Linked DNA regions of Rubinisphaera italica. The protein of the gene in region 2 interacts with the protein of the main gene of each other region in a pairwise test. Links are inferred from orthologs where the notes say so. Each region holds a gene or a part of one and is shown on either strand. Other genes may lie near its edges.

Region 1 (3,641 bases), 930 kb from region 2 along the record:
CCCTGACAACCTGCATCAATTGTCATGAATACTGCCGGGATGTCCTGCGGATTGCAGACGACCCGGAAAAGTCCCGAGTCGTTCCTATTCCAACTCATGATGTGGAAGTTCGCTTACCTATGGATGTTCCTGTGCGTCAATAACAGAGTTAAAGATCAACGAGTTCTCCATCTGCTGTTTGAACCAGTCGACAAAAAGCTTCCGGATCTATTGCAGCTGCGAGCGTTACCTGACAATTCACCCATTTCTCATTAGCCCTTCACGACAAAGTTCACCATTCGGCCGGGCACACAAATCGTTTTGACGATCTGCTTCCCTTCTAACATTTGAACGATCGTCTCATCCGCTTTAGCCGCAGATTCCATTGTGTCTTTATCCGCCTCGGCTGGCACTTTGACTTTCGCACGCAGCTTGCCATTAATCTGCACAGGAATTTCGATTTCACTTTCGACAAGTTTGCTCTCATCGAACTTCGGCCAGGTCGAATAAGTCAGTGAATCTGTTTGCCCCAACACATGCCACAGTTCTTCAGCAATATGCGGTGCAAACGGATTGAGCAACTGCACGAACGGAATCATTGCCGACTTCGGTCGCGGCTGTTGACTGCTGAATTCATTTGTGAATTCCATCATCCGACTGATGGCGGTATTAAAGGACAATTTTTCGATATCTTCCGTTACCGCTTTGATCGTCTTGTGCAGCATCCGCGTTTGCTCGTCATTCAGTTCAACATCCTGAACGTCCGCATGCAGAACCGTTTCGTCATCATTGCGTTCATCGACAATCATGCGCCAGACACGACCAAGGAAACGATACACCCCTTCCACACCCGACATATTCCAGGGCTTGGTTTGTTCGAGCGGCCCCATGAACATCTCATAGAGACGCAACGAATCAGCTCCGTAGTCGTTCACGATATCATCGGGATTGATGACATTGCCACGAGACTTGGACATCTTGTGAGTCCGGGAATCGATAACAATCGATGCATCTGATTTGAGGATGAAATCGTTTCCTTTTTTGGTGGTCTCTTTTTCATCGATTAACACCGCTTCGAGGATCGCTCCCGTCTCTTTCTCAACGAACTCATCATCCTTCTCTTCAACATTTCGACTCGAAACCCATTTCTGTTGCAGATCGTCCGCAAATGGTTCATCCCGTTGATCACTGACTGCACTCTTAGTCGCGACGCGATAAGCGGTGAACTCAGCTTCACCGAGAATCATTCCCTGATTCACTAACTTGTGAAACGGCTCAGCAGAATGCAGATGCCCCAGATCGAACAACACCTTATGCCAGAAGCGGGAGTACAACAGATGCAGCACCGCATGTTCGGCTCCACCGATGTAGACATCGACCGGCAGCCAGTACTTTTCCTTCTCCGCATCGATGAAGGCTTCATTGTTTTTCGGATCGCAGAACCGCAGATAATACCAGCAACTCCCCGCCCATTGCGGCATGCTGTTCGTTTCGCGTCGCAGTTTCGTGCCATCGTCCAATGTTCGATATAACCACTCTTCTGGAGCTGCGGAAAGGGGTGGCTCGGGTGTACCCTTCGGCGCAAAGTCGTCCATATCCGGCAGACGGACCGGCAACTCGGATTCCTCAACTGCTCGCACATTACCGGTTGGTTTGCCATCTGCATTCAACTCATGCCAAATCGGAAACGGCTCGCCCCAATAACGCTGACGTGAAAATAACCAGTCACGCAACCGGAAGTTGACTGCTTCTTTGCCTAACCCGTCTGCATTCAAAGCGGCAGTAATTTTCTTCTTGAACTCCGCAGTCGGTGTCCCATCAAACTCACCGGAATTGATTGCGGTTCCCAAGCCGGTAAATCCGATTGGGTCAACATCTTCATCGGGAGGCTGAACAACGGGAATCACTGGCAAGTCAAAGGCTCGTGCAAATTCAAGATCCCGCTCATCGTGCCCCGGCACCGCCATGATCGCACCGGTCCCGTAACTGATGAGCACGTAATCGGCAATCCAGATCGGAATTTCTTTTCCGTTGACCGGATTGATGGCATAACTGCCGCTGAAGACGCCGGTCTTGCCTTTAGCCAGGTCGGTTCGATCCAACTCACTTTTCAGAGACGACTTGCGTACGTAATCCGCGACTGCTTCTTTCTGGTCGGCAGTCGAAAGAGCCTCCACCAGCGGATGCTCCGGCGCAATGACCATATATGTCGCTCCGAATAATGTATCCGGACGAGTCGTATAAACTCGCAGAACATTCTCTTCGGGCGTTCTTATAAAGCCCGATTCTTTTCGAGATGATTTCCAAGCCTCGAAACTGTCGCTGCTCTCTAGCCCTTTGACCAGAAAATCGACCTCTGCCCCGACACTCTTACCAATCCAGTTTCGCTGTAATAACTTAACCGATTCCGGCCAGTCGAGATCATCCAGTTCTTTCAACAGACGATCCGCAAACGAAGTGATTCGCAACATCCACTGTCGCAACTTGCGACGTTCAACCGGATGGCCTTCTCTCTCACTTCTGCCATCTGCAGTGATCTCCTCATTGGAAAGCACTGTACCTAAACCAGGGCACCAGTTGACGGGGGCATCGGACTGGTACGCCAGACGATGTTCATCCTGATATTTGCGAACTGCATCTTCGCCAGCCGAATTCACTTCTGTAGGAATCGGAAGTTCAGAAATCGGCCGGGCTTTGCCGGTGCGGGTTTTCCCATCGGGGCCGGTCCATTCGAGTTCAGGATCGTACCAGGATTTGAACAGCTGCAGGAAAATCCATTGCGTCCAGCGGACATAGCCTTCATCCGTCGTCGAAATTTCTCGGCTCCAGTCGTAACTGAATCCGAGCATCTGTAACTGGCGACGAAAATTGTCAATGTTCTTATAGGTCGTATCGCGGGGGTGCGTACCCGTTTTGATCGCATGCTGCTCGGCTGGCAATCCAAACGCATCCCAACCCATCGGGTGCAGCACATGCTTCCCCTGCATCCGTGAAAACCGGCAGAGGATATCGGTCGCCGTGTAACCTTCCGGGTGCCCGACATGTAAACCATCACCCGAAGGATACGGAAACATATCGAGGACGTACATTTTGTCCTGAGAGCCTTCACGAGGTTCTTCTGGAGTGACAAACGTATTATTTTTTGCCCAGAATTGCTGCCATTTCGGCTCGATCGACTGCGGTTCGTAACGTGGCATGGGAATCGTTCAGATTGGGAGTTAAATGCGTGAAAGAAATTCCAGCCACCCTCTCATTTCCTGAGGATGGCAATTCAATCGATAGTTTAACGGACATCAGCCGGTTGTATATGGTTCAGAGAAATGGAAATCCGCTACAAGCACGAAGCGCAAGCGAGTGTGTCCATCCGGTTAAACTCACTCGCTTGCGCTTCGTGCTTGTATCATTTGAATTCTACTGGAAGTGCCATCTGCCAGGTGGTTGCCAGGGGTTTCAACTTTTCGAAGAGAGTAGTAGTAAGGGCTTCGAGATCGATCTGCCGGTTCGTCAGATTCTGCAACCCCGGAATTTCAGGAGCGAATTCAGAAGTGCCAAGAATGAGGGAGCCATGCTGAAGAATGGCACCCTTGCGGCGGCGTTGAGCACTGCCGAGGATTTTGTGTTCTCCCGAAAGGACATCGTGACGATCACCTCTTAAAAAGCAG
Region 2 (3,025 bases):
CTTTGCCTTCGCTTTTTGTCTCGCAGACACATTCGCTTTTGCCACATGCATCGCAGCATGAAGTTGTGCAGCAGCTGGATGTTGAGCAGCAGCTTGATGTTGAGCAGCAGCTGGAAGTTGTGCAACAGCTTGAAGTTGAGCAACAGCTTGATTTGTAGCAACTTGTGTTGCATGAGCTATAGCAGCTGCTGTAGCAAGGTGTGTAGCAACGGGTACGGCAACGACGACGTGCTTCTGCGGTATCAGAAACAGAAACGACCAACATGGCGATAGCCACAACGCTCAGAAATGTACGCATAGTTTGATTCTCCTGCATTGAATCAGTGGTTTTGTCCCCATCTCAGGGTTCACTTCGGATCACGTGGGACGATATCCGCGCCGAAGGTTGGATAGCTAAACGCTATACAATTTACTTTTAACATAGGGCCTTGAGGTAATCAAGTGAATATGAGCATAATGGAGAGGAATAGCCATTCCTTCATGATGCACATATCTCACAGATTAGCTTCATATTGAAGGGGAATTATTTGGAGTCAATAGGGGCTTTCCGGGAATTAGGATGAATATTCTGAAATCATCTTCAGAAATTCTGCCTCACTCAATATGGAAACATTCAGGCTTTGAGCTTTGGCCAGCTTACTTCCTGCATTTTCGCCAGCTACGACAAAATCCGTTTTGCTGGAAACGCTGCTCGCTGCTTTTCCACCATGCTCTCGGATGGCGTCCTGAATTTCCTGTCGAGTAAACTGCTGCAAAGTCCCTGTGACGACGATCGATTTCCCCTGAAGCACCTGAGTAGAATTTGCTGTGGTTTGCTCACGTTCTTCCTCGACTCGTACCCCGCGGCTCTTCAATTCCTGAATCAGCGACTGTCCGTATGAAGAATGAAAAAAGTCTGAGACGGAAGCGGCGATGACAGGGCCGATTTCATCGATTGCAGCCAATTCTTCCTCAGTGGCCTGACTGATTTGCTCGAGCGAAAGAAAATGAGACATCAAGACTTGTGCGTTGCTGACACCGACATGTCGGATATTCAGTCCGGTCAATAATCGCCAAACCGGTTGCTGCTTTGAGTTTTCGACTCCTTGGAGCAATTTCTCTGCAGACTTCTGTCCAAACCGTTCCAGCTCCAAGAGTCGATCCTGCTGTTGATGCAAGTCGTAAATATCGACGAGATTTTTGACTAAGCCGGCATCGATTAACTGTTCAATCAGCTTGATCCCGAGACCTTCGATATCCATCGCCTGTCGTGAGGCAAAAAATCGGATACTTTCGCGAAGACGAGCTGGACAGTTAGGATTCGGGCAGCGGATGTAAACCCCACCCTCGTCCTGAATAACTTTCGTACCACATTCGGGACAGTTTGCAGGAAACTCAAACGAGAGCTCCTCACCTGAACGTCGCTCCAGTTCTACGCGAACCACATGTGGAATAATTTTGCCCGCTTTTTCGACAATCACCCAATCGCCAATTTTGACTCCCAGTCGTTCGACTTCATCCCGATTGTGTAAACTTGATCGGGAAACCGTTGTACCCGCGATTTCGACGGGTGCTAAATTAGCCACGGGGGTCAGCGTTCCTGTTTTTCCCACTTGAATGCTGATCGACTCAATCTGCGTTTCGGCTTCATATCGCTCCCACTTATAGGCCACTACCCAGCGGGGACTCTTACTGTTGTTTCCCAGTTCCTCTCGCAGAGCCAGATTGTTGACTTTAATGACGAGTCCATCTATTTCCAGATCCAGCTCGTGCAGAGCCGCCATCATCACTTCAGCTTGTTGCAGAACCTCGTCAATTCCGTGACAGAGGCGAATGCCCGGAGTGGTCGGTAAGCCATATTCCCGGATCGCTTCCAGATAATTCATGTGTGTTTCAAAATTGAGCCCCTGCACATCGCCGATTCCGTGCGTAAGAAAGCGAACTTTGCGCTTCGCACAAAGAGCAGGATCAAGCAACTTCAATGCACCGGCTGTGCTGTTGCGAGGATTTGCATGGACAAGGCCGCCACTTTCCTCCTGTTGAGCACGCAGAATCGCAAAGTCGGAATTGGCGATATAGGCTTCTCCCCGAACTTCCAGTCGTTCGGGGACGTTTTTACTTTGCAATGTCAACGGAATCCCACCAATGGTACGGGCGTTGTGAGTCACATCATCCCCGGTTTGGCCATCCCCCCGTGTAAGAGCCTGGACGAGTATTCCCTGCTCATAAATCACAGCCAGGGCAACACCATCGATCTTGTATTCGAGCGTGTAATCGACCGATTCGACATCCAGCAGTTTGCGAATCCGCTGGTCAAAATCGACGATGCCAGACGTTTCAAAAACGTTATCGATCGAGAGCATCGGCACTCGGTGTGGCACTGAAGTGAACCCCTCAATCGGGGCTCCGCCCACTTTCTGGCTCGGGCTGTCCGGAGTTCGCAATTCCGGATGCTGATTCTCGAGATCAATCAACTCATGCAGGAGCTGGTCAAATTCCCGGTCGGGAATTTCGGTGCGTGCTTCTACATAGTACAGGCGATTATGCCGATTGATTTCGTCCCGCAATTCCTGAATGCGGCTCTCAATATTCTGACTCAAAACAGTTCCTCCTGACTGATAAATATCATCAGTCAGTATGGCATTTTGAATCGTGATTGACTATCGAATAGGAGAGAAGTGCACAGCTCCAATTGAAACTTCGAGTTGTGTGCCACTGGCTCCGCCAGTGCATGTCGATACTGAAACTGAAGTTACGATACACTGGCAAAGCCAGTGCCACTCTAATTCTTAGTTGGAACAGAGTAGTAGTGTTTCAAATTACTCCAGTGCTCAATTCTTCTGGGTTTCTGCCTGGGGCCCATAGAGCAGAACCGGGATTTTGATCAGAGAGAACTCCGCATCCGTTGTCGTGACCGATATTTGCTGCGTCTGGCGGCCTGAAGGAACTTTGCCAGAGACGGTCACATCAAACGTGATTAGTAAATGACCATGCTCATCCTGGCCTGTCTGCTGATTTTCAATTTGAATCGAATCCAGGCTGCTCG

What was found.
Region 1: the proteins of ligA (region 2) and leuS interact in binary tests that used the Escherichia coli proteins (3 or more experiments, as listed by UniProt). The link is inferred for Rubinisphaera italica from one-to-one orthologs.

The regions. Positions count from the first base shown.
Region 1 is NZ_SJPG01000001.1:5,394,321-5,397,961, reverse strand. What follows is about bases 52-3,545. They hold leuS (leucine--tRNA ligase), read right to left. Parts: upstream 3,177-3,545; coding sequence 252-3,176; downstream 52-251. Other genes in these bases: Pan54_RS20575 (lipoate--protein ligase family protein), read right to left, coding at 3,380-3,545; Pan54_RS20585 (hypothetical protein), read left to right, coding at 52-143. In the rest of the region: more of Pan54_RS20585, read left to right, coding at 1-51; more of Pan54_RS20575, read right to left, coding at 3,546-3,641.
Region 2 is NZ_SJPG01000001.1:4,467,572-4,470,596, forward strand. What follows is about bases 68-2,945. They hold ligA (NAD-dependent DNA ligase LigA), read right to left. Parts: upstream 2,580-2,945; coding sequence 555-2,579; downstream 68-554. Other genes in these bases: Pan54_RS16840 (hypothetical protein), read right to left, coding at 68-316; Pan54_RS16850 (DUF1573 domain-containing protein), read right to left, coding at 2,811-2,945. Outside these bases: more of Pan54_RS16840, read right to left, coding at 1-67; more of Pan54_RS16850, read right to left, coding at 2,946-3,025. UniProt on the Escherichia coli protein: DNA ligase that catalyzes the formation of phosphodiester linkages between 5'-phosphoryl and 3'-hydroxyl groups in double-stranded DNA using NAD as a coenzyme and as the energy source for the reaction.